3 regions of the Saccharopolyspora mangrovi genome follow, and region 3 is predicted to be linked to each of the others. Evidence: riboswitches for the same ligand, from Rfam matches in the RefSeq annotation. Region 3 holds a riboswitch; each other region holds the start of a gene.
The links. Region 3 has a riboswitch for glycine ahead of gcvT (glycine cleavage system aminomethyltransferase GcvT). Riboswitches for the same ligand answer to the same signal wherever they lie in the genome.
Positions count from the first base shown of each region.

Region 1 (6,231 bases), on a different contig from region 3:
GTGCCGGACGTGGGCGAGTTCGGCTGGTCAGGCCCGTTCGACGACCGCAGCGCGGTAGATCTTCTGGTGGTCGGTTTCGAGTCGTCCGGTCAGCGGCGGTGGCGACGCGGGAACCGTTGTCAGGTCGGGCCGGATGAACTCGTCGGTGTCCCAGTCGGAGGGGCCGGTGCCCGTTTCCGACACGATGGGTTCGGCGATCACCGCGACCTCGGGTTCGGGTCTGCGCGGGTGGGACCGGGCCTGGCGGCGGAGCTTGCCGCGCCGCTCCTCCGACGCGGAGCGCTCGGTGATCAGCTGGTGGTGCGCGGCCTGCCACACCTTGCACGGCCAAGGCCGGCCGCGCAGCGTGCCCCGGCAGGACGGGCAGCGCCCGTCGCGGCCAGGTTCGTGATCGGCTAAGAGCGTTCGGAGTGCTTCGGTGAGCCGATAGAGCTCGGATCGGGCAATCGGCAGCAGCACTTCGGGAGCGCCTTCGCCCATCGCTCGGTCCAGCGTGTCGAGCCGGTCGAGAACCGCCTTGCGCAGTGCCGTGTCCGTCACGTTTTCTCCCACCCGTCAGCGCGTTTTTCCTGCGTCGGAGTTTTCGGTGGGGAGTGCTGGATGATCAGTCACCCGCCGTTACTCCGATGGGTGACATCGGCATCGCGGGTCCACGCCTGCACGGCCACTCGACCAGACTCACCCCATCGAGTGGTTATCGATTCGGCGGGAAATCGGTCGCGAAGCGCTCGCTCACGCCGTCGGCAAACCGGCGATCTTGTCCTACACTGAGAGTGGCGGCCTGCTCCCGGTGACCCCCAGGCTGGTTGAGCGGGCCGCCCCTATTCTCCCTTTTCACGGCGTTTCCGATTCGCCTGTCGCGGCAATTTGCTCCGCATTCGATCCGGAGTTGCCAATCAACCAATTCGAATTCGAACTCGGGGCAAATTCCCGAGCGGCTCCGCGGCGCTGACGTGCGCAAGGGAACCTTCCTGTCACCGGGCGCGAAACGGGGCTGCGCGGAAGGGAACCTCCCGCGCAGCCCCGCGCGCACCGAGCGGGTCAGGCCAGGACGCTGCTCAACGGCAGGCTCGTGCGGCCGTGCGCCTCGGCGACCGCCTGGTTGACCAGCTGGCCGTCGTGGGTGTTGAGGCCGCCGGCCAGCGCGGCATCGGCGCGGCAGGCCTGCTGCCAGCCGGACTCGGCGATGCGCAGCACGTAGGGCAGGGTCACGTTGGTCAACGCGTGCGTGGAGGTGGTGGGCACCGCCCCCGGCATGTTCGCCACGCAGTAGAAGACCGACTCGTGCACCCGGTAGGTCGGCTCGTCGTGCGTGGTCGGACGGGAATCGGCGAAGCAACCGCCCTGGTCGATGGCGATGTCGACCAGCACGCTGCCCGCCTTCATCTGCGAAACCAGGTGGTTCGACACCAGCTTCGGGGCCTTGGCGCCCGCGATCAGCACCGCCCCGATCACCAGGTCGGCGGAGCGAACGGCCTGCTCCACCGCGTAGCGGTTGGAGGCGACGGTGCGGATCTGGCCGTGGAAGTCGCGGTCGATCTCGCGCAGCTTCTCGACGTTGGTGTCCAGCAGCTCCACATCGGCACCCATGCCCAGCGCCACCCGGGCCGCGTTCAAACCGGCGACTCCGCCACCGATCACCACGACCCGCGCCGGATGAACACCGGGGACACCGCCCGGAAGCACACCGCGACCACCGCTGGGACGCATCAGCGAATGCGCTCCCACCAGCGGCGCGAGCCGCCCGGCGACCTCGCTCATCGGCGCCAGCAGCGGAAGCCCGCCACCCTCGGTCTGCACCGTCTCGTAGGCGATGCCGGTGACACCCGAGGACAGCATCGCGTCGGTCAGCTCGGCGGAGGCCGCCAGGTGCAGGTAGGTGAACAGCACCTGGTCCCGGCGCAGCCGCGGGTACTCCTCGGCGATCGGCTCCTTGACCTTGAGCACGAGGTCGCCCTCGGCCCACACGTCGTCGGCGGTGGCCAGCACCTTCGCACCGGAAGCGAGGTAGTCCTCGTCGGGGATGGAGGAGCCGGTGCCAGCGCCCGCTTCGACGAACACGTCATGACCACGCGTGGTCAGCTCGTGCACACCGGCGGGGGTGATCGCGACCCGGTACTCGTTGTTCTTGATCTCGCGAGGCACTGCGATCTTCACCGTGGAGTCCTTTCGTCGTGTGGAAACAACGATCGGCCGGTGTGGCGCACAACGCATCATTTCCACAGCATGAGATTGGACCCGGCTGTTTGTGCCGCCAGCACAACGCCCGAGCGTGCGGCCGCCGGAGTGGCAGAAAGGTTCCCCTGCTCGCGGCCCGCCGGGCCTCAGCCGTGCTGCGCCCACCGTTCGGCCAGCAGCTGCACCAGCAGCGCCGAGCGGACGTCCGGGTCGTCGAGGTCGACGTCCACCAGCTGACCGATCCGCTTCATCCGGTACCGGAAGGTGTTGGGGTGCACCCGCAGCTCCCGCCCGGCCTGCCGGGGATCACCGGGATGCCGCAGCCACGCGTGCAGCGTTGCCAGGTGCTCGGTTCCCTGCGTGCGGTCGTGCTCGCGCAGCACCACGAGGGGACCCAACGCGGCAACGCCGGCGTCGGTGGCCGCGCCCGCCATCCGGCTGAGCACCAGCAGGTGCCACAGGTCCTCGTAGACCGCGACCCGCTGCCGCACCAGACCCGTGCGCAGCAGGCCGATCAGCTCCTCCGCCTGGGCGCGGGACCGCGGCACGTCGGTGACCGGCACAGACGTGCCCACCGCGATCAGCGGGCGAGGGGAGAGGTCGTGCGACAGCAGCGCTTGGCGCAGTTCGGGCCAACCGCCGCCGCGCTCCCGGTCGGGAACCAGGGCGTAGAGCACCGCGCCGATCTCGGTGACCAGCGGTCGCCGCCCGATGCCGCGGGTGATCCACTCCCACATCGCCAGCCGCTGCCCCTCCGCGGGCTCGTCGGAGGCCGGCATCTCGATCGCGATCACGCGATGCGCTTCGTTGGGCACCGCCAGCTCGTTGGCGGCCGCCCGCCACCCGTCACTGCCGTCGAGCAGCAATCGGACCTGCTCCGCCGACCGCCGCCGCTGCACGTCGGCGACCGCGCGCCAGCGCAACAGCTGCAGCGCCACCAGCGGCGCGGTGTCGGCGAAGGCCGTCGCGCGCTCTTCAGAGACGGGGCCGGGCACCACCGCCCACATCGAGCCGAGCAGCTCCCCGCCCATGCGGATCGGCATCACCAGGCGCGGCAGCGTCCCGTCCTGCTGCCCGGGCACGAAGATCGCCGAACTGCCCTTGGTCAGCTGCCGGAACGTGCCGCGGGCGCGGAACTTCGCCAGCACGTCGTCCGGCTGCTTGCGGCCCATGATCGTGGAGACCCGCGCCGGGTCGGTCAGGTCCTGCCGCGCCGAGTAGGCCAGCACCTGGGAATGGGCGTCCTCGATGGTCACCGGGGCGTCCACGACGTCGGCGACCGCGTCGGCGAGCCGGAACAGGTCCGCCACACCGACGCCGCTCTCCTCCGCCTGCCTGATCCCGCCCGCCAGAGCGGCGCGGATCAGCCACACCAGCTGCGCCCAGGCGGTCCCGGACCGCACCTCGACCAGCGCTATCCCCGCTTCGCGCACGGCCTCCACGACCGCGGCCTCCACGGCGACCGGTGGTTTGAGCAGCACCGCGGCCGCACCTTGCTCACCGCAGTCGCGCACCAGGCGCACCGCCTGCTCGCCGTCACCGATCCCCACGCCCAGCACCAGGTCGCCGCCGGTCGCGGTCGTGGGCTGATCAGGTTCGGCGATCACCACGTCGCCCGCGACGGTGTTGGACTCCGGGCTGATCACCGTGCGAAGCAGGGCCGGGCCGACCCGCTCGACCAGCGCCCGGATGTCGAGCATCGAAGGGTCCTCCTCGACCAAGACGCACCGGCGGAGATCACATGTGCATTGACAGTCCCGCTGGCCCGTTTATCGTTGCTGAGCACATCGACAATCGCATACCGGCCATCGACCCCGTGCGGGAGAGACCCTGCCCAGCAGCGCAGGGCGCCGAAGGAGCAACACTCCCCAGCAAACTCTCAGGCACCCATGACCGCTCGGGCGAGGCGACTCTGGAAAGCGCTCGTCGACGCCGACGGGCCACCCACGGTGCAAGCCGCTGCAGCGGCGAAGCTCTCAGGTTCCGCAACAGAGGGGGAGGCCCAGCCGAAACCGGGGATCGACGTCCCCTCGAAACAGCTTTGGAGCCTCCCGATGTCGCTGCCCACGAACCTGTCCTACACCGAAGAGCACGAGTGGATCGAGGACCGCGGCGAGGTCGCGCGCATCGGCATCACCGAGCACGCCGCCAGCGCCCTCGGCGACATCGTCTTCGTCCAGCTCCCCGAGGTCGGCGACAAGATCGAGGCCGGTCAGGCGTGCGGTGAGCTCGAGTCCACCAAGTCCGTCAGCGACCTGTTCGCGCCCGTCACCGGCGAGATCGTCACCATCAACGAGTCCGTCGTGGACGACCCGGCCGTGGTCAACTCCGACCCCTACGGCGAGGGTTGGCTGATCGAGGTGCGCGTCAGCGAGACGGGTGCGACCCTCACGGCTCAGCAGTACGCCGAATTGATCAACGAGTAGCCGCGAAGCCCGGAACGAGGCGAGACGATCAATGGCGATCGGTGTCTTCGACCTGTTCTCGGTGGGGATCGGCCCGTCCAGCTCGCACACCGTGGGACCGATGCGCGCAGCGCAGCGGTTCACCTCCAGACTGCGCGAGAACGGGACGATCTCCCAGGTCAGCAGGGTCAAAGCGGAGTTGTTCGGTTCCCTCGGCGCGACCGGCCACGGGCACGGGAGCCCGAGCGCGGTCGTGCTCGGGCTGGAAGGGCACCGACCGGAGTCCGTGGACCCGGTGGCCGGCGCGCGGCGGGTGGACGAGATCGAGCGGAGCGGCCTGCTGCGGCTCGGCGGCGACCAGGTGCTGCCCTTCACCAGTGCCCGGGATCTGGTGCTGCACAGGCGCAAATCCCTTCCGCAGCACCCCAACGGATTGCGCTTCACCGCCATCGGCAACGACGGCGGTGAACTGGATTCGGCGGTCTACTACTCGGTGGGCGGCGGTTTCGTCGTGGATGAGGACGCCGCGGGCGCGGATCGGGTCAAAGCCGATGACACAGCGGTTCCCATGCCCTTCCGCACGGGAGCCGACCTGCTGCTGCGCAGCGCTGAGTCCGGCCTGCCGATCAGCGGCGTGATGCTGGCCAACGAGCTGTCGTGGCGCGAGGAGCCCGCGGTGCGCGCGGGGCTGCTCGACATCTGGCGGGTGATGCGGGAATGCGTCGACAACGGATGCCGCAACACCGGTGAGCTGCCCGGCGGTCTGAAGGTCCGGCGCCGCGCGGCGGAGTTGGCCGCGGCCCTGACCGAACAGGACGATCCCCTGGAGTGGGTCACGTTGTTCGCCCTGGCGGTCAACGAGGAGAACGCCGCAGGTGGCCGCGTGGTGACCGCGCCGACCAACGGTGCGGCGGGGATCGTGCCTGCGGTGCTGCACTACTACGCCCGGTTCGTGCCCGGCGCGGACGACGACAGTGTGGTGCGGTTTTTGCTCACGGCCGGTGCGATCGGGGTGCTGTTCAAGGAGAACGCGTCCATCTCGGGCGCGGAGGTCGGCTGCCAGGGCGAAGTCGGCTCGGCCTGCTCGATGGCCGCTGCGGGCTTGGCCGAGGTGCTCGGCGGGACGCCCGAGCAGGTGGAGAACGCCGCCGAGATCGCGATGGAGCACAACCTGGGGCTCACCTGCGATCCGATCGGCGGTCTGGTGCAGATCCCGTGCATCGAGCGCAACGCGGTGGCCTCGGTCAAGGCGATCACGGCGGCCCGGATGGCGCTGCGCGGCGACGGCACCCACTTCGTGTCCCTGGACAAGGTCATGAAGACGATGCGGGAGACCGGGCGCGACATGAAGGTCAAGTACAAGGAGACCGCGCGCGGCGGCTTGGCCGTCAACGTCATCGAGTGCTGACAGCGGCCTGAGGTGAGCATGGGAACCTTCCTGTCATCACCGAGGGCCGCTTCGCCGCGCTGACCTGCGCGAAAGAAATCGCCGGTGAACCTTCGCGAGATCGACCGCGGAAACGATTGCACCCAATTTGATTGTGCACAACTCAGTTGTGGGCTACCGTCTACCGCGTGACGACGGAATCGGGTTCGACGCTGGATCGGCTGCTCTGCTTCGCGCTGCACAGCGCGTCGCGGGCGTTCA
Region 1 covers NZ_JAWLNX010000007.1:154,629-160,859, forward strand. The annotation lists gene R4I43_RS12460 (hypothetical protein) at 28-540, opposite strand; gene ald (alanine dehydrogenase) at 1,042-2,157, opposite strand; gene R4I43_RS12470 (PucR family transcriptional regulator) at 2,325-3,878, opposite strand; glycine riboswitch at 3,988-4,084, shown strand; glycine riboswitch at 4,085-4,180, shown strand; gene gcvH (glycine cleavage system protein GcvH) at 4,233-4,604, shown strand; gene R4I43_RS12480 (L-serine ammonia-lyase) at 4,636-5,991, shown strand; gene R4I43_RS12485 (MarR family winged helix-turn-helix transcriptional regulator) at 6,159-6,231, shown strand, end outside.
Region 1: linked by a shared signal. The riboswitch ahead of gcvH (glycine cleavage system protein GcvH) and the one ahead of gcvT (glycine cleavage system aminomethyltransferase GcvT) in region 3 are both predicted to bind glycine.

Region 2 (6,231 bases), on a different contig from region 3:
TTGGGCAGGAACGGCGCCAGGTGCTCGCGCACGCCGATCGGGCCGACGCCCGGGCCACCGCCGCCGTGCGGGATGCAGAACGTCTTGTGCAGGTTCAGGTGCGAGACGTCGGAGCCGAACTTGCCCATCCGGGCCAGGCCGATCAGCGCGTTGAGGTTGGCGCCGTCGACGTAGACCTGCCCGCCCGCGTCGTGCACCAGCCCGCAGACCGCCCGCACGGTGTCCTCGTAGACGCCGTGGGTCGACGGGTAGGTGATCATGATCGCGGCCAGGTCCTGCGCGTGCGTGCCGACGAGCTCGCGCAGGTGGTCCATCTCGATGTTGCCCTGCTCGTCGCAGCGGACCACGACCACGCGCATCCCGGCCATCACGGCGCTGGCGGCGTTGGTGCCGTGCGCGCTGGCCGGGATCAGGCACACCTCGCGCTCGGCCTCACCACGGCTGTGGTGGTAGGCGCGGATGGCCAGCAGACCCGCGAACTCGCCCTGGCTGCCCGCGTTGGGCTGCAGGCTCACCGCGTCGTAGCCGGTGACCTCGGCGAGCCATTCCTGCAGGTCGGAGACGACCTTGAGCAGTCCCTCGGCGTCCTGGGCGGGCGCGAAGGGGTGCAGCGAGGAGAACTCGGGCCAGGTGATCGGCTCCATCTCCGCGGTCGCGTTGAGCTTCATGGTGCAGGAGCCCAGCGGGATCATGCTGCGGTCCAGCGCGATGTCCTTGTCCGACAGCTGCCGCAGGTAGCGCAGCAGCGAGGTCTCGGAGCGGTGCGTGCGGAACACCGGGTGCGTCAGGTACTCGGAGGTGCGCGCCAGCGCGGCGGGCAGCGCGTCGGCGGTCTCGGCGTCCAGCGCGTCGACGTCACCGGCACCGACGCCGAAAGCCTCCCACACCAGGGCCAGGTGGGCGCGGGTGGTGGTCTCGTCGCAGCTGATGCCCACGTGGTCGGCGTCGACCCGGCGCAGGTTCACGCCGCCCCGCCGGGCGGCGGCCAGCACCTCGTCGGCCTTGCCCGGGACCTTGGCCACCACGGTGTCGAAGAACTCGCCGTGCACGACCTCGACCCCGCCGCGGCGCAGCTGCTCGGCGAGCACGCTGGCCATCCGGTGCGCGCGGGTCGCGATGGCCTTGAGCCCGTCCGGTCCGTGGTAGACCGCGTACATCGAGGCGACCACGGCCAGCAGGACCTGCGCGGTGCAGATGTTGCTGGTGGCCTTCTCGCGGCGGATGTGCTGCTCGCGGGTCTGCAGCGCGAGCCGGTAGGCCTGGTTGCCGTCGACGTCGACGCTCACGCCGACCAGGCGGCCCGGCAGCTGCCGCTCGAGCCCCTTGCCCACGGCCATGAACCCGGCGTGCGGGCCGCCGAAGCCCATCGGCACGCCGAAGCGCTGGGTGCTGCCCACGACGACGTCGGCACCGATCTCACCGGGCGCGCGCAGCAGCGTCAGCGACAGCAGGTCGGCGGCCACCACGACCTTGGCGCCGCGCTCGTGGATCTCGGCGATCAGCGCCTCGTGGTCGCGCACCGCACCTGAGGCGCCCGGGTAGGACAGCAGGGCGCCGAAGAACTCGCCCTCGGGAAGCTCACCGGCCGACAGGTCGGCGACCTCGACCTCGATGCCCAGCGGCTCGGCGCGGGTCTCGATGACGGCGATGGTCTGCGGCAGCGTGTCGGCGTCGACCAGGAAGCGCGGCGACTTCGACTTGCCCGCGCGGCGCACCAGGGTCATGCCCTCGGCCGCGGCGGTGGCCTCGTCGAGCATCGAGGCGTTGGAGACCGGCACCCCGGTCAGGTCGGCGACCATCGTCTGGAAGTTCAGCAGCGCCTCCAACCGGCCCTGCGAGATCTCCGGCTGGTAGGGCGTGTAGGCGGTGTACCAGGCCGGGCTCTCCAGCACGTTGCGCAGGATCACCGGCGGGGTGACCGTGCCGTAGTAGCCCAGACCGATCATCTCGGCGTGCGGGGTGCAGCGGCTGGCCAGCTCGCGCAGCTCCGCCAGCGCCTCGGTCTCGGTGGCCGGGTCCGGCAGCGACAGCTGCAGGTCGCCCTCGCGGATGCTGTCCGGGACGGCCTTCTGCCCCAGCTCCTCCAGGGAGCCGACGCCGATCACGTCGAGCATGCGGGCCAGTTCGGCGGGCATCGGCCCGACGTGGCGGTCAGCGAAGGGCCTTCCGTGCTCCAGCGCGGCCAGTGGGATGCGGTCGTGCGTCGCGTCGGTCATCGCCAAAACCTCAATCATCGCGGCGAACAAAGGGCGAAGCAGCGGTGGCTGCTCTCCCCCTCTGTCACTGTTCGCCAAGCGAACGCCTGAGAGCTTCACCCGGCGGACCGGGCTTGCACCGTCGGCGGGGCCCACCTTCAGGTGTGCCCGCTTTCCAGAGGTATCTCGCCCGTGCGGTCCAGGTGGCCTGAGAGGTTGTCGGGGAGAGTTGCTCCTTCGGCGCCTGCCCTGGCAAGACCAGGACCGGACTCTCCCGCACGGGGTCGGCGATGCCGCTCAGAGTACCCGATCAACGCGGTTTATCAGACCATCAATGTCGGCTACCGCACACATGGACGATGCCTGTCGTTCAGCCGGTCTCCGCCTGGCGGTCGCGGCGGCGGGCCGCGAGCTCGTCGTTGATCGCCGACTCGATGTTCTCGCCGCCGTCGGCGCGCTCGGCCGGGAACTCGTGGATGGTCCCGCTGATCTCGCGCATCGCACCGCTGACCGCGATGCCGAACACTCCCTGGCCGCCCTGCAGCAGATCGACCACCTCCTCCGCGGAGGTGCACTCGTAGACCGTGGTGCCGTCGCTGAACAGCGTCAGCTTCGCCAGGTCCTGAACGCCGCGCTTGCGCAGGTGCTCCACCGCGACCCGGATGTTGTGCAGCGAAACCCCGGTGTCGAGCAGTCGCTTGACCACCTTGAGCACCAGGATGTCCTTGAACGAGTACAGCCGCTGGGAGCCGGAACCGGCAGCCCCGCGGATCGACGGGCCGACCAGCTTGGTGCGCGCCCAGTAGTCCAGCTGCCGGTAGGTGATGCCCGCGATCTGGCAGGCCGCCGGCCCGCGGTAACCGACCAGTTCGTCCGGGGCCGAGGCGTCGGGGAACAGCGCACCCTGCTCCACAGCGTCCGAGTTCGCTGCTTCCTCCACCACGCCTGCCTCCCCTCGTCCGGCCCGTAGCCGACGACGACGATCACCAGCGCCTGGACCGTTTGCGATCCAGGGCCGCGAAGCCGTACACCGGCTGAATCACACCGGGGCAATTCGCGTACATCCGAAGGTAGGCCCGCTCAGCAGGCGGGTCAACGCGACGCGCGGGCGGCGCGAGCTCTCGTTGCCCGAGCACGAGATCCGGCCCCCGAGCCGCTCCTGCAACTCGGGGGCCGGTGTGGTCTGTTCGGCCTACTACCGCCGGTCCGTCACGTGTCCGCGCCGCGGAAGTCCTCCGGCGAAACGGAGTCGAGGAACTCGCGGAACTTCTCCACCTCGTCCTCCTGCTCGTCCGGAATGATCAGCCCGGCCTCGTCGAGGACCGACTCGTCGGCGTGGATCGGCACACCGATGCGCAACGCCAGCGCCACCGAATCGCTCGGTCGCGCGGACACCCGCACATCGCCGTCGAACACCAGCTCGGCGAAGAAGGTGCCCTCCTGCAGATCGGTGATCCGGACCTGTTCCAGGTCGCGGCCGAGGGCGCCGATGACGTCCTTGAGCAGGTCGTGCGTGAGCGGCCGCTGGGGCCGCACGCCCTGCTGCTCCAGGGCGATGGCGGTCGCCTCCACCGACCCGATCCAGATCGGCAGGTAGCGCTCGCCCTCCGCCTCGCGCAACAGCAGGATCGGCTGGTTGGCTGGTAGTTCAACTCGCACGCCGACGACGCGCATCTCGCTGCTCATCGTCACATCGCCTCCTCCAGCGCGCCGAAGCGTGACTTCCCCGTCGAGGGTCCCGCACCGACGCCTCCGACGCTACCCGCGATACGGCGGACACGCCCTTCCCACCGGCGGTCCGGTGGACCACCGCCATCGCGGTCGTTGTAGTCGGGGCTCGTCGCCCGGACCGCTGGCTGAGCTCGTCGTTGAGCGCTGCCCAGCACAATACACCGCGCAGGGCCCCGTCGATTCGCCCGGAAAATGCCCTGCTGCGCGGTGGAAACCGCTTGTGGCTCCGGGAAATTCCCGGCGCGGGGAGGTCGCGTGCGCGCGGGCGGCGCAGCTGCCTCATGCGTCAGCGGGGCGACGCCGTGCGGCGCCGCCCCGCTGACGGGTTGAAAAAGCCCTGGTCGACGGCCTCAGCGGCCGCCCTGGCCCCCATCGATCGGCCCGGTGAGGAACACCAGGCGGAACTTCCCGATCTGCACCTCGTCGCCGTTGGCCAGCACCGAGGTGTCCACCGGTTCCCGGTTCACGTAGGTGCCGTTGAGGCTGCCCACGTCGACCACCACGAAGTCGTTGCCCTCGCGGCGGAACTCGGCGTGCCGCCGGGAGACCGTCACATCATCCAGGAAGATGTCGCTGTCCGGGTGCCGACCGGCGCTGGTGGTCTCGCGGTCCAGGAGGAACCGCGAACCCGCGTTCGGGCCGCGCTTGACCACCAGCAGGGCCGAACCCGCGGGCAGCGCATCGACCCCGGCTGCGGCGGCAGGCTCCGGGGCCGCGCTCTCGGTGCTTTCCGGCTCCGAGAGGAAGGGCCTGAAGACCGAGGTGGTCTCCGGTGACTGCTCCGGCGGAACGTCGCCGAAGCCGCTGTTTTGGCTCACCTGAGCTCTCCTCTACGCGGATAGATCGTGCCAAGTATGCGCCCAACGTACCGTGCCTGGACAGCCTCGTAACGAGCGACTCCTGACATCGTCGCACAGCGGAGGCCAGGCGGGACGATCATGCCTGGTCGATCAGGTTCTGGTAACCGTCGGCGTCGAGCAGACCCGCCAGTTGGTCCGGGTCGGCGAGCCGGATCTCCACCATCCAGCCGTCCCCCGCGGCGTCCGAGTTGACCAACTCCGGCTGGTCCTCGAGAGCGGTGTTGCCTGCGGTGACCTCACCGGTCACCGGGGCGTAGATGTCGGAGACGCTCTTGGTCGACTCCACCTCGCCCATCGAGTCCCCGGCGGCGACCTGCTGCCCCACCTCGGGGAGCTGCACGAACACCACGTCGCCGAGCTGCTGCTGGGCGTAGTCGGTGATGCCGATGCGCACCGTGCCCTCGCCGACGAGCTGGACCCATTCGTGCTCTTCGGTGTACTTGATCTCCGGGGCCGCCACGGTGGTCCCGCCTTTCGTCCGCTGTGTGCAACGTGCCGAGTGATCGGCGCGGCGAGCGTATTCACCGCCCGGCGAGGGCCGCAAGACGACGCGCAGCGGAGATCAGGTGCGCGCTCTGGCGCCGCGCACGGCGGCGATGACCTGCCCCAGGTAGAGGATCCCGGCCCACAGGTAGAGCGCGCCGCCCCAGGCGGTGAAGGCGTAGGCGATCGGGCGGACCACGTCGGCGCCGGTGAAGTCGTCCTGCACCAGCAGCAGCAGCGGGAAGGCGTACATCAGGCAGAACGTGGCAGCCTTGCCGAGGTAGTGCACCTCGGGCGGCTCGTAGCCGTGCCAGCGCAGCACCGGCAGGCACAGGGTGAGCACGACGTCGCGGCCGACCAGGGCGACCGCGACCCACCAGGGGATGACGTCGCGCAGCACGAAGGCGATCAGCGTGGCGACGATGTAGAGCCGGTCGGCGGCGGGGTCGAGCAGCTCGCCGATGCGGCTGTACTGGTTGAGCCAGCGGGCGAGCTTGCCGTCGAGCCAGTCGGTGGCACCGCTGATCACCAGGACCAGCAGCGCGAGCAGGTCGGCCTGCGGGCCGAGCAGCAGCCAGAGGAAGACCGGAACGCCGGCCAGGCGGATGACGCTGAGCAGGTTCGGCAGCGTCCACCAGGGGTCGGCCCAGACCCCGCGGGCGACTTCGCGGATCCGGTCCAGGCCCGGGTCGCCCGGCCCTCGGTGTCCCTGACCGGCCTCGCCCTTCGGCCCGCTCGTGGTGTTTTCCGTGGTGCGCTCGGCGTCCTGCACCACGAGCCTCCCCTGAATGGTTGTGCGCACTGCCCCGCAACGGGTGCACACCTGTGCATCCTTACCCGATCAGGGTCTCATATCGCCAGCGCAACCCACCTGGCGGCCAGCCGGAGGCGGGACCTCCTGCGATGCGGTGAGGTCCGGCGGTGGTCAGCCGCGGGTGCGGCTCCAGCCCCGGCGGCGCAAC
Region 2 covers NZ_JAWLNX010000029.1:35,152-41,382, forward strand. The annotation lists gene gcvP (aminomethyl-transferring glycine dehydrogenase) at 1-2,216, opposite strand, end outside; glycine riboswitch at 2,381-2,482, opposite strand; gene R4I43_RS29260 (MerR family transcriptional regulator) at 2,566-3,138, opposite strand; gene R4I43_RS29265 (bifunctional nuclease family protein) at 3,405-3,881, opposite strand; gene garA (glycogen accumulation regulator GarA) at 4,277-4,744, opposite strand; gene gcvH (glycine cleavage system protein GcvH) at 4,863-5,246, opposite strand; gene R4I43_RS29280 (CDP-alcohol phosphatidyltransferase family protein) at 5,349-6,044, opposite strand; gene R4I43_RS29285 (hypothetical protein) at 6,195-6,231, opposite strand, start outside.
Region 2: linked by a shared signal. The riboswitch ahead of gcvP (aminomethyl-transferring glycine dehydrogenase) and the one ahead of gcvT (glycine cleavage system aminomethyltransferase GcvT) in region 3 are both predicted to bind glycine.

Region 3 (6,231 bases):
CCGGTTCAGCCCGGCGACGTCGGTGACCGACGGGAACATCGCGATGTCGGTGGCGTCGACGTAGCCGGACACGTCACCGGAGGCCACAGTGGACACCATCACCTTGGGCACGCCCACCGGCAGTTCCCGCATCGCCGGGGTGACCAGCGCGGTCCCGCCCGAGCCGCCGAGCCCGATGACGCCGTCGACGTCGCGGCTGCGCAGGAAGTGCGCGAAGGCGGTGGCCATCGCGGTCACCGCCGTCCCCCGGTCGCCGGTGAACACCGCCGCGACACCGCCCGGGTGGTGCCCGGCGACCTGGGCGGCGGAGACGTCGGCACCCGAAGAGCTCTCACCCGTGGTCGACAGGTCCACGGTGACGACGGGATGCCCCCGGGCGATGAGCTCGGCGACGTAGCCCAGTTCCGCGCCCTTGGTGTCGAACGTTCCGGCGACGTGCGCGCTGCCCAATCGCGACCTCCGTGCTGCCCGTCATCGAGAACAACCCGGGAGGCGACTCTACTGTTGATCGCCCCTCCGGCAACAGAAAAACGGCTCCCGGCCGAAGCCGGGAGCCGTCCTGGGTTTTCCGCTCAGTGGTGACCGCCCTGCGAGCCGGATCCACCCTTGCCCGTGAACTTGTTCTTGACCTGGTCGATCTTTTCCTTGTTCTTCGGGTCGGAGGCGTACTTCTTGGCCTGGTCGATCACCTTCTTGCCCTGCGGGCTCTTCGCGAAGTCGGTGACCTTCTTGAACAGCGACATCATCACTCCCGATGCATCGTGGCCGTTGTTCACCAGGGTACCGACAAATCACCCACGACTCACGGATCCCGCCGTGGAACGGGTGGCGAACTCAGCCGAGGACCCCGCTGATGCTGGCGTGACCCTTGAGCACGTTGCGGGCGATGGTGCGGCGCTGGATCTCGTCGGTGCCCTCGAAGATCCGGAGAAGCCGCAGGTCGCGGTACCAGCGCTCGACCGGCAGCTCCTTGGTGTAGCCCATGCCGCCGTGGATCTGCATGACCCGGTCGACGATCTCGTTGGCGCGCGTGGCGCCGAACAGCTTGGCGATGGACTGCGCGTGCCGGGAGTCCATCCCCTGGTCGACCTGCCAGGCGGCCTGCAGGATCAGCCAGCGCAGCGCCTCGATCTCGACCGCGGAGTCGGCGACCATCCACTGGATGGCCTGCCGGTCGGCGATCGGGGCGCCGAAGGTCTCGCGGCTCTTGGCGTACTCCGAGGCCATCTCGACCAGCCGCTCGCAGGCGCCCAGCGCGTGAGCGGGCAGCAGGTAGCGGCCGCGGCCGATCCACTGCATGGCCAGCCCGAACCCGTTGCCGACCTCGCCGAGCACGTTCTCGGCGGGCACCCGGACGTTGTCGAACACCAGCGCGGCCGGCTGGCGCTCGTCGGGGCCCATGATGTCGATCGGCTCGGACTTCCAGCCCATGTCGCGGTCGACGAGGAAGCAGGTGACCCCGCCGTTGGCGCCCTTGTCCCGATCGGTGACGGCGAAGACCATCACGAAGTCGGCGTCGATCCCGCCGGTGATGAAGGTCTTCTCGCCGTTGATGACCCACTCGTCGCCGTCCCGGACGGCGGTGGTGCGCAGGTTCTTCGCGTCCGAACCCGCGCCGGGTTCGGTGATGGCGAAGCAGGACTTGCGGGTGCCCTCGATGGTCGGCAGCAGGTAGCGCTGCTTCTGGTCCTCGTTGGCGTAGTAGAGGATGTTGTCGGCGTAGCCGCCGAAGCGGAACGGCACGTAGGTGCGTCCGAGCTCGACCTCGATCAGCGCCGTCATGACCGCCGAGAGGTTCATCCCGCCGTACTCCTCGGGCGTCTGCACGCCCCAGAACCCGGCGTCCTTGGCCTTGTCCTGCAGTTCGACCAGCTCGTCCTTGCTGAGACCGCGCTGACCCGCCCGCTCCCTGCGCAACACCTCCGGTTCCAGCGGCATGAGCTCCCGCTGGACGAAGTTGCGCACCCAGTCGCGGATGTCGCGCTCGGTGTCGGAGAGCGAGAAGTCGACCATCGCGTCGTTCCTTTCCGTGCAGGCCGGTAACTAACACCGTTAGTTTTATGGCAGCCTAGAACCGTTCCGGCGCACGCCGCAAGGGATTCCGGCGAGGAGAAGACGTTGCCCCGACCCAGCACACCCCGCCTCTCCCCGGACCGCATCCGGAGGACGGGGCTGGAGATCATCGACGCCGAGGGCCTGGAAGCGCTCTCGATGCGCAGGCTGGCCGAACGCCTCGACGTGCGCGCGGCCTCGCTGTACAACCACGTGGCCACCAAGGAAGACCTGCTGCACGAGATCGCCGACGAGGTGATGCGCGAGGTCGACGTCTCCGGGTTCGCCCAGGACTGGATCACCGGACTGCGCACCTGGGCCCGCTCCTACCGCGCGGCCCTGGCCGGCCACCCGAACCTGGTCCCGTTCATCGCCTACGGCCCGGCCCGCCGCGACGCCGCGCTGCGCGCCGCAGACGCCGTGCACGGCGGCCTCACCAGCGCCGGGTGGCCCCAGCGCTACGCCACGATGATCGGCGCCTCGACGAAGTACCTGGTCGTCGGCTCGGCGATGGGGTCGTTCAGCCACGGCTTCCCCGCCGACGCCGCGCTCTACACCAACCGCTACCCGCACCTCAGCAGAGCCCACCTGCTCCACCAGAAGGCCGCCGAGATAGACACGGCCAGCTTCGAGCTCGCCCTCACCGCCCTCATCGACGGCCTCAAGGTCCAACACCAACAACTCACTGCGGAGACCTGACCCGGGGCCCGGCGCGGGCGCGACGGGGTGTCGCACCGGGCCGCTGCGCAAGGGTCGAGATCACTCGGTCTTCCTGTTGACTGGGGGTGAGGCGGTTCGTAGCGTCTGTGAGCGGTACAACCGAATACCGCGCCGATGACGTCTCGCGGGAGAGACCTCGCCCCGGCCGGGCGAGGCGCCGAAGGAGCAATACTCCCCAGTAAACTCTCAGGCACCATTACCGCAGGACACCAGGCGAAACACGGAGAAAAGCAGGAGCATCGCGCTTCTCGCCCACGGTGCAAACCACCCTGCCGGGTGGTGAAACTCTCAGGCCAATGACTCCGGGGAGACCCCGCCCGACCAGCGCAGACCGCGCCGGTCGGGGGTCGAGGCGCCCCGGATAAGGTTGGGCGCGTGAGCTGACCGGCCCTCGACTGCCGACCGGCACGCCCACCCAGGAGGAGTTTCACCATGTCGTCGCCCCGACAGACACCGCTGCACGCGGTGCACGAGTCCCTCGGCGCCACGTTCACCGAGTTCGCCGGCTGGCAGATGCCGCTGCGCTACAGCGGCGACACCGCCGAGCACAACGCCGTGCGCACCGGCGCGGGACTGTTCGACCTCACGCACATGGGCGAGATCCTGATCAGCGGCCGGCAGGCCGCCGAGGCGCTGGACCACGCGCTGGTCGCCAACGCCTCCGCCATCACCCCTGGTCGCGCGCGCTACACCATGATCTGCAACGACTCCGGCGGCGTGCTCGACGACCTGATCGTCTACCGGCTCGCCGAGCAGGAGTTCCTGGTCGTGGCCAACGCCGCCAACGCCGCGGTGGTCTCCGCCGAGCTGGCCGAGCGGGTCTCCGGCTTCGACGCGAAGCACGCCGACGTCTCCGACGACTACGCGCTGATCGCCGTCCAGGGGCCGAACGCGGTGGCGATCCTGGCGCCGCTGACCGACACCGACCTGAGCACCGTCAAGTACTACGCCGGCTACCGCGCGACGGTCGCCGGCAAGGACGTGCTGCTGGCGCGCACCGGCTACACCGGCGAAGACGGCTTCGAGCTGTTCACCGCCCCCGGCGACGCCGTGGCCGTGTGGCAGGCGCTGAGCGAGTCCGGCGCCGAGCACGACCTGCAGCCCGCCGGGCTGTCCTGCCGCGACACGCTGCGGCTGGAAGCGGGCATGCCGCTGTACGGCAACGAGCTCTCCGCCGACCTGACGCCGTACCACGCGAACCTCGGCCGGGTCGTCAAGCTGGACAAGGACGCCGACTTCGTCGGCAAGTCCGCGCTGGCCGCGGTTGCCGAGAAGCCCACGGAGCGCACCCTGGTGGGACTGACCACTGACCAGCGGCGGGCGCCGCGTCACGGCTACCGCGTCCTCGACGCCGACGGCGCCGAGATCGGCGAGGTCACCAGCGGCGCACCGTCCCCGACCCTCGGACACCCGATCGGAATGGCCTACGTCGACCGGGAGCACAGCGAGCCCGGCACGGCGCTGCAGGTCGACATCCGCGGCCGCAACGTCGCGGTGCAGGTCGTCGAGCTGCCGTTCTACCGCCGCAACGCCTGACTCCAGAAAGAAACAGGAGGCACACACTGATGTCGAACCCGGATCTGTTCAACGATGCCCTGGCAGCGGTTGACCCGGAGGTGGCAGCGGCGGTCGGCGCCGAGCTGGGTCGCCAGCAGAACACCCTCGAGATGATCGCCTCGGAGAACTTCGCCCCGCAGGCCGTGCTGCAGGCGCAGGGCTCGGTGCTGACCAACAAGTACGCCGAGGGCTACCCGGGCAAGCGCTACTACGGCGGCTGCGAGCACGTCGACGTCGTCGAGCAGCTGGCCATCGACCGGATCAAGGACCTCTTCGGCGCCAGCTACGCCAACGTGCAGCCGCACTCGGGCGCGCAGGCGAACGCGGCCGCGATGTTCGCGCTGCTCAAGCCGGGCGACACCATCATGGGCCTGGACCTGGCCCACGGCGGTCACCTGACCCACGGCATGCGGATCAACTTCTCCGGCAAGCTCTACAACGTCGTGCCGTACCACGTCTCCGAATCCGACCACCGGGTCGACATGGACGAGGTCGCGCGCCTGGCCCGGGAGAGCAAGCCGCAGCTGATCGTCGCGGGCTGGTCGGCCTACCCGCGCCAGCTGGACTTCAAGCGGTTCCGGGAGATCGCCGACGAGGTCGGCGCCTACCTGATGGTCGACATGGCGCACTTCGCTGGCCTGGTGGCCGCGGGTCTGCACCCGTCGCCGCTGCCGCACGCGCACGTGGTCACCACGACCACGCACAAGACGCTGGGCGGCCCGCGCGGTGGCGTGATCCTGTCCAACGACGAGGAGTTCACCAAGAAGTTCAACTCCGCGGTCTTCCCCGGTCAGCAGGGCGGCCCGCTGGAGCACGTGATCGCGGGCAAGGCGGTGGCCTTCAAGATCGCCGCCGGCGAGGAGTTCAAGGACCGCCAGCGCCGCACCGTCGAGGGCGCCCAGATCCTGGCCGAGCGCCTGCTGGCCGCCGACGCGGCCGAGGCCGGTGTCTCGCTGGTCTCCGGCGGCACCGACGTGCACCTGGTGCTGGTGGACCTGCGCCACTCCGAGCTGGACGGCAAGCAGGCCGAGGACCGGCTGCACGAGATCGGCATCACCGTCAACCGCAACGCCGTGCCGAACGACCCGCGCCCGCCGATGGTCACCTCGGGTCTGCGGATCGGCACCCCGGCGCTGGCCACGCGCGGTTTCGGCAAGGAGGAGTTCACCGAGGTCGCCGAAGTGATCGCGCAGGCCCTCAAGCCGAACTTCGACGAGTCGATCAGCGCCGAGCTGCGCACCCGGGTCGAGGCGCTGGCGGCGAAGCACCCGCTGTACCCGAACCTCTGATCGCCTGAGCGGGAAACGCCGCGTTCCGGTCCACTGTGTCCGGAATGCGGCGTTTTTTCGTGCACGCTCCGGCATGGGGCGAATGCGGGCCGCGAGGTTGCCTTTTCGGTATGTCCCGAACTCTTGCCGCAGGTCGGCGGGCGGGTGGATCATCTCCGCGGACCGACCGGCGGGAACTCGCCGGAGATTTGCGACATTCGTCCACAAAGGAGCAAAACTCCCATGAGCCAGCCAGTGGCCGAGTACAAGAGAGATCTCAGCACCCGGCACATCAACATGATCGCCATCGGTGGTGCGATCGGTGTCGGGTTGTTCCTCGGCTCCGGCAAGGCGCTGAACCAGGTCGGCCCCGGCCTCATCCTGATCTACGCCATCGCCGGCGTGATGATCTTCTTCGTGATGCGGGCGCTCGGCGAGCTGCTGATGTACCGCCCGGTGAGCGGTTCGTTCGCCGAGTACGCGGGCGAGTTCGTCGGCCCGTGGGCCCGCTTCGCGACCGGCTGGGGGTACTGGCTGGTGTGGATCGTGACCGGGATGGCCGAGATCACCGCGGTCGGCGAGTACTTCCAGTTCTGGTTCCCCGAGCTGCCGCAGTGGATTCCCGCGCTCGGCG
Region 3 covers NZ_JAWLNX010000040.1:36,781-43,011, forward strand. The annotation lists gene R4I43_RS33230 (Tm-1-like ATP-binding domain-containing protein) at 1-450, opposite strand, end outside; gene R4I43_RS33235 (hypothetical protein) at 573-743, opposite strand; gene R4I43_RS33240 (acyl-CoA dehydrogenase family protein) at 835-2,013, opposite strand; gene R4I43_RS33245 (TetR/AcrR family transcriptional regulator) at 2,119-2,751, shown strand; glycine riboswitch at 2,888-2,984, shown strand; glycine riboswitch at 2,986-3,085, shown strand; gene gcvT (glycine cleavage system aminomethyltransferase GcvT) at 3,205-4,308, shown strand; gene glyA (serine hydroxymethyltransferase) at 4,338-5,618, shown strand; gene R4I43_RS33260 (amino acid permease) at 5,841-6,231, shown strand, end outside.